3 regions of the Oceanobacillus aidingensis genome follow, and region 3 is predicted to be linked to each of the others. Evidence: riboswitches for the same ligand, from Rfam matches in the RefSeq annotation. Region 3 holds a riboswitch; each other region holds the start of a gene.
What was found. Region 3 has a riboswitch for thiamine pyrophosphate ahead of ACFO3P_RS02785 (ABC transporter ATP-binding protein). Riboswitches for the same ligand answer to the same signal wherever they lie in the genome.

Region 1: another riboswitch for thiamine pyrophosphate. It lies ahead of tenA (thiaminase II); the one in region 3 lies ahead of ACFO3P_RS02785 (ABC transporter ATP-binding protein).
Region 2: another riboswitch for thiamine pyrophosphate. It lies ahead of ACFO3P_RS12195 (thiamine phosphate synthase); the one in region 3 lies ahead of ACFO3P_RS02785 (ABC transporter ATP-binding protein).

What each region holds. Positions count from the first base shown of each region.
Region 1 covers NZ_JBHSFT010000047.1:121,811-125,301, reverse strand. The annotation lists gene ACFO3P_RS18430 (NAD(P)/FAD-dependent oxidoreductase) at 1-337, shown strand, start outside; gene ACFO3P_RS18425 (NAD(P)-dependent alcohol dehydrogenase) at 657-1,697, shown strand; TPP riboswitch at 1,848-1,950, shown strand; gene tenA (thiaminase II) at 2,041-2,727, shown strand; gene ACFO3P_RS18415 (uridine kinase family protein) at 3,027-3,491, shown strand, end outside.
Region 2 covers NZ_JBHSFT010000018.1:76,743-80,233, forward strand. The annotation lists gene thiO (glycine oxidase ThiO) at 1-555, opposite strand, end outside; gene ACFO3P_RS12195 (thiamine phosphate synthase) at 570-1,298, opposite strand; TPP riboswitch at 1,294-1,389, opposite strand; gene ACFO3P_RS12200 (suppressor of fused domain protein) at 1,509-2,570, opposite strand; gene ACFO3P_RS12205 (class I SAM-dependent methyltransferase) at 2,625-3,191, opposite strand.
Region 3 covers NZ_JBHSFT010000002.1:40,143-43,633, forward strand. The annotation lists gene ACFO3P_RS02780 (alanine/glycine:cation symporter family protein) at 1-1,019, shown strand, start outside; TPP riboswitch at 1,670-1,770, shown strand; TPP riboswitch at 1,875-1,984, shown strand; gene ACFO3P_RS02785 (ABC transporter ATP-binding protein) at 2,126-2,899, shown strand; gene ACFO3P_RS02790 (ABC transporter permease) at 2,903-3,491, shown strand, end outside.

The DNA.
Region 1 (3,491 bases), on a different contig from region 3:
TGAAGTGGACGATTTAATCATTAATCATGGATTTGACAGAGAGCTGAAATTTATTAAAGAAAGTCCGTTGAAAGTAGAACTTGAACAGGACTTTTTCGTAAAAGGATCCGGAAAAGCTGAAACGAACATAGCTGGTTTATATGCTGCCGGTGATATTCTTTCATTCGATGGAAAGGTGCACTTAATTGCCGGCGCGTACAATGATGCAGCGAATACAGTGAATCAAGCAAAGCTGTATATGAAGCCGGATGCCTATAATGAGATTTATGTCTCTTCTCACAACTCAAAATTTCATGAAAAAAACAGAAAGCTGCTTTCTCACTTGTATACGAAATAATAAGGCAGAAAATATGAATTTAAATGATACATGCCATCTTCTTATTGACACTATCTCGAACAAAGATAGTGTTTTAATTTTGGAGGAAATGGAATGCCTTACATTGAGAAGCTGTTCTAAGAAAATAGAGGAAGAGCTTATAGCACATTGTATTCTATAAAAAGAGAAAGATCGCACGTTTATTTATCGTATATCAACACGCATGTTACAATGAAGAATATGTTCTTAAAAAATTATAGCTCTCTATTTTTCCAAAATAGTATAGGATGACGTATTTATACGCTTGGCAAAACAATACATATCAAAGAGGTGTAGAGGAATGAAAAAGATGAAGGCAGCAGTTCTGAATAAGCCATTGGATATTGAGGTTAAGGAAATAAATATACCAGAACCAAAGGAAAATGAAGTATTAATCAAAGTGCAGTGTATCGGTGTATGCGGCTCTGATGTGCACTACTACGAACACGGAAAAATCGGGCGTTATGTCGTAGAAGAACAACTCATTTTAGGGCATGAATTAGCAGGAGATATTGTTAAAGCTGGCAGTCAGGTTGAGAATCTTGCGGCAGGCGACCGTGTAGCTGTCGAGCCGGGTGTGGTATGCGGAACTTGTGAATATTGTAAATCAGGCCGATACAATCTCTGCCCGGAAGTACAATTTATGGCAACTCCGCCAGTTGACGGAGCTTGGTCTGAATATGTCACGATTCGCAGTGATTTCGCCTTTAAAATACCGGATCAAATGAGCTATGAAGAAGGGGCTTTAATTGAACCGCTTTCTGTTGGCATTCATGCGATGCAGCGCGGAAAAGTTCATCCCAATGATAAAATGCTGATAACCGGTTTAGGACCTATTGGGCTGTTAGCGATCAAGGCAGCGAAAATATTCGGAGTGAACGAAATCTATTGCTCGGATGTGGTACCATATCGCAGAGAATTAGCGAAGAAATTTGGCGCGACAAAGGTATTTGATCCAACACAAGATAATATTCATGAGGAGATAGAAAAGGCAACAGCTGGCAGTGGTTTGGATATCGCCGTTGAAACTTCAGGTAATGGCCGGGCGGTTCAGGATGCACTGACGATTACGAAACGCGGAGGAAGGATTGTATTAGTTGGATTACCTGCATCCTCAGAAATACCTGTAGATATTACCCATATCGTCGATTCAGAATACGACATTCACGGTGTTTTTCGCTATGCAAACAGTTATCCGACAGCAATACAGGCAATTGGCAGTCAGGACCTTGGTCTCGAGGATGTAATTACCCATAAGTATCGTTTAGATAATATCAAAGAGGCTGTAGAAACCGCCGTAAATCAGAAGGATACTAGCATTAAGATAATGATTTATCCATGATAACGAGTGAAACACACTAGTTTTTTAAGCTTCTTGGAAACCTATTTTTTTAATAGATTTGATTATTTCTTTGCTGATTTTCTTATAAACAAAAAAGACTTGACTTAACAATTTGTTCTGCTACCATAATAGACAATCGAATACATTTCAATTTTCTGCTAGGGGCGCCGTAACGGCTGAGATAAATGTATATTTAGCACCCTTAGAACCTGATCTGGTTAAGGCCAGCGGAGGGAAGTAGAATAAGCAGACAACCATGCGCTATTTTTTCGTGTGTATGTTTTTGTATGCAGATGCTTCCTTCTACGAGTCTTTAGAAAAAAGATTAAAGGAGGATTTTTTTATGAAATTTACGGATGAATTACGTGCTGCAACGAAGGAAAGCTGGGAGCAAAGTTTTCATCACCCATTTGTGCAAGGAATCGTGAAAGGAGATTTGCCGCTAGAAACATTTAAGTATTATATTTTACAAGATATTTACTATTTAAAACATTACGGTAAGATCCACGCGATTGCAGCATCCCAGGCCGAAGATTTTAAGCTGACTGCTCTTTTAGCTGATAAAGCGCGCTTTACAGCAGAGGCTGAACTGACCGTGCATAACGAGCACGCTGAGATTTTAAATATTACACAAGCAGATTTAGATAACTTCAAACCAGCGCCAACTGCGTATGCCTATACTTCGCATTTGTATCGAGCAAGCCTGTCTGGAAATCTAGCACATACTGTGGCTGCCATACTGCCATGCTATTGGTTATATGCGGACATCGGAAAAGTGAATGAAAATGCCACTCCAGAGCCGGAAATTTATCGTAACTGGATTAAAATGTATGCGAGTGACTGGTTTCAAGATTCAACTACCGAAATGATTAATTTACTAAACACTTTAGTTGAAGATATGAATGATAAGGAAAAAGAGAAGGTAAAAGAACAATTTATTATCGCAAAAGAATACGAACTCCATTTCTGGGAAATGTCCTACAATCTTGAAGGCTGGCTTTCAGAAAGTAAAAAAGTGAACAGTCGTTAAGAAGAAACAGAACGGCTTCCAATTTCTTAATGGGTTCGGTTTATTCGTTCCATGTTAAAGAACTCTCATTTATCTGAGGGTTCTTTTTTTGGACTGGAAGGGAAAAGTATTTATTATACCAACTGCGCAATTTTGTTAAAAACACGATGCAGCTAATTTACTTGTGATACAATTTTCGTAATGGCAAGAAGCAAACAAGCCGAAGCCGGAAATTTAGTTTAATAAGCATTTATTCCAAAGAAATGAATACTTGTAGATAGTGAATTTAATCTTGTGTCTGACACGGAGGAGGGATAATCGTGAAAAACACTCAAGTAACAAGAAAAGCTTCCGAGCAAATCGTATCCGCTATAAATGGATACCTGAAAGGACGAATCAGCCCCTTAGTGGTGGCTTTGGACGGGGGGAGCGGTGCAGGAAAATCTACGCTGGCTGCTGAGGTTGCTTCACACGTAGGAGCAACTGTTATTCAGTGTGATGCGTTTTTCGACGCGACGATTACAGACGAGAAATGGAATACTTCTACATCGGAATGGAAATGTCCCAGATGTATTGACTGGCAACGTCTGCATAAAGAAGCATTGTTACCGCTTATAGCGGGGGAAAGCGTTCAATATCATCCTTTTTCTTTTTCAGCTGAAAGCGGTCTGGCCTCATCCTCCATAACGAAAGAGCCCTCAAAGGTCATTATTCTTGATGGAATTTATAGCTCGCTGCCCGAATTTTCTGATGTTGTTGATTTGAAGATTCTAGTGGATGTATTA
Region 2 (3,491 bases), on a different contig from region 3:
TTCTATCAACAGCTCATTAACGCTTTCCTGCTCATGCAACACCGCACCATAATGAGACGCAGCCAGAGAGAAGGCTTTGGTCAGATGACGGGCGGAAACCTGACCATCATCCGGCAAATACAGGACAGCACGAAGATTCTCCGTCAGGCTTGGCTCCATTTTTTTCGCTTCTTCTACTGACAGTAAATACGCAGGGTTCCCCGCTTCCCGCTGGAAGGACGCGACGCTTTGCAGCTTGCTGTATTGCTGCTGATGAAAAGCAAGCTTCATGATTCCTTTATGAATATATTGAATATCTACTCCTGACGCTTCCTTCAGTTCCTCGGATAAATTTTTGAATAGCGCTCTGCTCTCATGTGCAAACCGAAAAAGCGGACTGTCTTCTGTAAACTCTCCTTGAGCGCCTAACATACCTGCTGCGGCACTGGAAGCCTCGCAGCCGATTTGATTCCTTTCAATGACCAGCACCCGATTGCCTCTTTTGGCCAGCTGATAAGCAATAGAGCAGCCAATAACTCCGCCGCCTACAATAATTTGATCAAACTGTTTATTCATCTTCTCCCTCCTTTTCATATATTCAACGCTTGCCGGTAAGCTCTGACAGTTTGGACCGGATCCTCTGCCTGCCAAATACCAGACATGACCGCGATGCCGGCTGCTCCTGCGGCAGTTACTTCTTTCGCCCGCTCAGGAGTAATCCCGCCAATAGCATATACCGGCACAGACAGCGCGTTAGTCATTTCCTGTAGTTCCGTTAATCCTCTGGGCTGCTGATTGGCTTTGGACTTGCTGGAATAAATATGGCCATACAGCACATAATCAGCTCCCTCCTGCTGCGCCTGCTCTGCCTCAGCTAAAGAATGAACAGACTTTCCTGCCTTCAATTCAGGGAAGCTTTCTTTTACAAGTGGAATGGAAGGACTGTGAAACGCCAGCTGAATACCTGCGCACTGCTTTATCACAGCAATATCTACTCTGTCATTCACTATTATTTTCTCTAATGGCAATCCGATATTTTCTAATGCACCGATGATTTCCAGAATGTCCTTCGCTGTCTTGTTCTTCTCTCTGATATGCAAATAACCAATCTCAGCCTGAATCCGCTTCACTATTTGCAAATGCTGCTCGGAAAAACTGCCATCACTGATCAAGTGCAGATGCCTGTCCATCTTCTTCTCCCCTTTCTTCCATTTTCTTGCTTCAGGATTGGCAGAAGAACGAAAAAGACCACTTATCCAGCTGAGGGATAAGTGGTCTTGATTATATACAAATTCATTGTTCGAATGATATATCGTCATGTTCCTGCCACTTCCCTACGCTAGTGTTAACCAGATCAGGTTCAAAGGGTCCGAGTATTCGTCTCAGCCAAAGGCTCCCCTAGTGTTGCTTATTTAATTTTCAGATTACAAATAAAGAATAACATATAATTTTTTATTTTCAAAGATATTCTTTCAAAAGTGTTTAGCGATTTATCAAGGAAATGTTATTTTACTTTCAAATGAGTTCTCTTACCCAATTACCTGAACAACATTTCCTTCATTATCTTTGATGTATGTTTTAACAATTTTTACAGCCAGCTGTTCAAACGAGAATAGTTCCGCCACACCTTCTTTAGGAATCAGCTTCTCACTCAACTCGATTGTACTCTGTTCATCTAAAATTAGACGCACCTTATCCTTCTCCATTGCATATTCTGACTTTTCCCCGGGCTCTATAGCAATGACAATATCAGGACCTGCCAATGTCAGAGCCTTTCCTTTCAAGAGACGCCCTCGCAGCACTTTACTTATGGTTTCGGTTTGTTTTGCCCCCAGAGTCAGCATTGCTGGTTTTTTTCTGAATAAGCCCTTTTTTTCTGGAGTCCACGATAAATTATCGTTAAATAGAAATCCTGTATTGGATCCTTCCCGTTCTCTTCCTTCATCAACTTTTTGGGAGACATCTGCATGATTTAGTAAAGAATCTCTTTTTAAATCGGTAATAAACGCGGGCATATATGGGGAACTGGCAGAGAGAACACCTCGTGTATTCCACGTCTGCATTGCTTCGAGCTCATCATTTGTGATACCAACCATCTGCAGAAATTGCACTTGACCATTTTCTGTTTCTATTGTACCAAGCTCAGAATCCGTAATAAATGCCAATGCAGTTAATGCCGTATCTGATTCCAAACAGATAGGACCATTTGCATCCATATAGTCTCCATTTTTAAAAACATTACCGCTGTTAAAAACATATCTTCCCAAATTCTGAAGCAGATTAAGCGCCCAGGCTGGCGGTTCCTCTTCCCCTTCTTCTTTTTTCAATCTGAACGTTAATTCAAACCCAAAACCGCTTACTTCTGGATTATCGGTTTCTTTTTCGTAAATCTCTGAAAATCCATATGTAACTATATGCCAGTGCAAGCCTGGCGTTTCTGATTGATAAGCGCTGATTCCATCTAATGGATCCGGTCCGCCCAGCGAATAAGAGATCACTGTTCCATAATGCTTCGGTTCCTGCTTCCCATAAATTGCTTCCATTGCATTATCAATTGCATCCCAGCCGGCTGCTTTTACTTCTTCACTCATTAAATTCCTCCTCTGTTTCCCTTTCCAAAAAGACGATTTTTTCTTTCTAAAACACTACCCCTTTGTCGAAATACAAAACATCTCTGCAAAATCAGTGACGATGGTTTTTTTAGGATTACGCTTCACATCATATCTCATTTTCTCTAACCCTTCTTGGTAATCCTGATCATCAATCAACGTTAATATGGATATGTCTCTATTCTCTGCATACCCCAGATAATCCGACACCCTGATTTTTTCTAATCGATATGTCATCTGCAGTTCTGTGTTAAACCCTCTTATTGAAAGCTCATCAAAAATAACTTCCTTTTCCCAAAACCTTTTTACGTCCTCTTCATATGCTGTTGGAAAATAATGATATACCCACCATTTTCTCATATCATGGATAGCAATATTATGCAGCTTGTATACACCGTTTTTCTTCAAGACACGATATATTTCATCAAGCGCTGCTTCCTTCTTTAAAAAATGATGAAAAGCATAATTATTGGAGATATAATCAAACTTTTCATTCTCGTAGGGCATATCTTCAGCTAAACCATGCACGAGTGAGACATTTTTTAATTTGTTCTTCGCCTTTTTCAACATATCCTCTGAAGCATCAAGCCCGTACCAGCTCATGTTTCGACTATCAAAACAGGTTTATTTGAGTATTAAGATAAATACCTGTCCCGCATGCTAAATCTAACACGTGATACATTGGTTTAGGGTATCTATATTGATACTCCTTTAAATCCTTATCAAATTGCATTTCATCTAATCGATATGTATTGCTCTCATATTTATCAGCAATTTGCGAGTAATCAGTTATTTTCACATTGTTTTTCTTTGCCTTTTAATTATTAGGAGGAATTTAAATGCGGTATAAAGCCATTATACTTGTTTTCTCTATGTTTTTAAAAACTTACTATCCCCCTGATT
Region 3 (3,491 bases):
CTGTTAAATACCGTACCGTCAATCATAAAGGGGAAATATCAGGCGGTCCAATGTATTATATTGAAAAGGGATTGGGCTGGAAATGGTTAGCTGTTTTGTTTGCGCTGTTTGGCTTTTTAGCATCCTTTGGAATTGGAAATATGACGCAATCGAATACTGTTGCCGGTTCCTTACAAGCTACTTTTAATATTAACCCATGGGTTACGGGAATCATCTTGATGGCGCTCACTGCATTAGTTTTGCTTGGCGGAGTGAGAGGCATTGGAAGAGTAACTGCTATCTTTGTCCCATTTCTGGCTTTGTTTTATATAGCTGGCGGACTGATTATTGTTATTTTAAATATTACGGAAGTTCCTGCGGCGTTTGCAGTTATTTTTGAGGCTGCATTTAATCCGGAAGCTGTCGGCGGGGGAGCTATCGGTTTAGCGATTCGATACGGGATTGCCCGCGGGGTGTTCTCCAATGAAGCGGGTCTTGGTTCAGCGCCAATTGCGGCAGCGGCAGCGAAGACGGATTATCCAGGGCGGCAGGCGTTAGTATCGATGACAGGAACATTTCTGGATACGATCGTGGTTTGTACGATTACCGGACTTGTTGTGGTGATGAGCGGGCTGCATTTGCAATTTGGAGCAGATGCAGCACCTGTCATTACAGGAGAAGCTTTTGACTTTTTCTTGCCTGGATTAGGTAATTATATTGTTGTATTCGGCCTTATTTTCTTTGCTTATTCCACTATTCTGGGCTGGTCCTATTATGGGGAGAAATGCTTCGGTTATATTTTTGGAGATCGAAATACAATCTATTATAAAATCATTTTCTGTCTGGTTATCCTGTTTGGTGCGGTTCAATCTGTGCAGTTAGTATGGGATCTTGCGGATATATTCAATGGATTAATGGCAGTGCCCAACTTGATTGCGCTCTGTTTATTATCCGGCGTGATTGTATCTGAAACAAATAAATTTAGAGAAGTACGGAGAAAGGAAAAAGAGGAGGAGAGGAAGCAGAAGCTGGCTGGTTAATGATTGCTGTAATAAATGATAAAGTTACAGTAATTTTCTATCGGACATATAAAGGAAATAATTGAGGGGAAATCAATTCGTATAAAAAGTGACTTCTTTGCATCCATGGAAGTCACTTTTTAGGTTTCTCAATAATTGAATTTAATTGCAGCTATAGGATTTATTCGTTCTAAAAGGTTGTCTTCAGGATTTCCAAATAATATCACTTCTCCAGTAACAAGAGTCCCGTTTACAAGAGGACAGCTATGTAAGCCAAGCTGAGCTGTTCTTTTTAATCTGTTTTATTTATTATAAAATACCTTTAGAAATAATAGATGCTCCTATCCTCATATAACAGGAGTATCTCAGTAAAAGTTATTCTTTTTATTTTATTATACCGTTGTATATCCTATATTATTTCACCAAATTTCACCTGAAAACATATTAAAATAGGCGGATATATCTTCTTTTATATACAAACAAATCTCATGATTTTAAAAGATAAATTAGAATAATTTGCATATTATAATTTTATATGTTTAAATAGATTCTACTTTAAGTTATTTTTCCTACAGTTCTCTATAGATGTGGCTGATGAAAATAACATTGTGAATCTTAACGTATTTTTCAATCATACAAGTTCATTTATAGAATCAAAAATTTCATATTTCTATAATCACTAGGGGAGCGATTTTTATCGCTGAGAAAGGAAACTTGACTCTTATAACCTGATTTAGTTAAGACTAACGTAGGGAAGTGATGACTTACTTAAGTAGATAATAATCTAGTTATGTATTCATTTCCCATTCATCTGTATTCGTTGAATGGGTTTTTTAATGCTTATGTCATAAATTCAATAAAAGAGATACCAATTTAATAAGAATGTAGGGGGACCAGTGTTGCTGGTTGAGATACTATCCGTAAGATATAGACCCTTAGAACCTGATCTGGTTGAGACCAGCGTAGGGAACATGCAAAGTAATTTCTATCATAAGGAAATGTATGTACCCTGGGCTTCATGTCTGGGGTATTTTTATTTGGAAGGAGGTTTGCATATTTAATTAGTTGATGATTGCTTTTAAGACATAATAATACACTTTTTGTTAGAGGGAAGGTGAGAACGAAGGATGAGAGAACAAAATAAAAAAATAGCTCTTCAGTTTCAAAACGTAAATTTCTATTACAAAAATGATGCAGGGAAAATTCCTATATTAAAAAATATGAATCTTTCTATTGCGGATGGTGAATTTGTAAGCATTATCGGTGCAAGTGGGTCCGGCAAGTCGACAATTTTCCGTCTAATTGTCGGATTGGAGGAACTGAAAAGCGGAACTATCTATTTAAACGAGGATCCAGTAACCAATCGTTCTGGAAAAGTTGGTTATATGCCTCAACAGGATTTATTGATGCCATGGCGGACTGTTCAACAAAATGCAGCTCTTCCATTGGAACTGCAAAAGGAAAATCATCTCGATAGAAGAACTGTTCAAAACTTGCTGGAGGCCTTTGGGTTAAAAGGATACGAGAATAAATACCCTCATGAATTATCTGGGGGAATGCGGCAACGGGTTTCCTTTTTAAGAGCCACGTTATCCGGATCTAATGTGTTGTTGTTGGACGAACCTTTTTCAGCCTTAGATGCAATGACCAGGTTATATATGCAGGAATGGTTATTAGAACAGTGGGAACAACAGCAATCTACTATTTTGTTTATAACACATGATATTTCAGAAGCATTATTTTTGTCTGACCGCATTTTCGTCATTACGGATACCCCATTTACAACATTAAAAGAAATTAACGTACCTTTAGAACGACCAAGACGGCAATACGATTTAGATAAAAAAGAAGTGACGGAGCTAAAAAATAATTTACTTGATCAGTTTCGGATGAGGGTGTAAACCATGAAAAATTATCTTTATTCTATTATTTTGATCACAATCTTTTTACTTATATGGGAAGCTGGAGCGCGGTTTATTGATACATCATTTATTTTACCAGCGCCAACCGAAATTGTGATGAAGCTATGGGAATTAAAAACAGAGCTCTTGTTGCATCATCTTCCTATTACGCTTCTTGTTATTTCCATTGGACTTGGGATTTCATTGGTACTGGGAGTTACTTTAGCAATAAGCATGAATCTATCTAAAACATTACAACAAGCGATTTATCCGATTTTAATTGCATCACAAACTATTCCTATTATTGCATTGGCGCCCATTTTTGTACTTTGGTTCGGATATTCCATCTGGAGTAAAGTTATCGTTACAATTATCATTACCTTTTTTCCTATTACCGTCAGTACATTCGATGGTTTTCGGTCAACAAGCAAAGAGCTGAAAGAATTATTTCAAACATTAGGTGCATCTAAAAGACAGATTTTTTTCAAATTAGAAGTCCCATCTGCACTGCCATCTTTTTTTTCAGGGCTAAAAGTAGCGGTGCCGATGAGTGTGATTGGAGCAGCAATAGGAGAATGGCTGGGTGCACAAG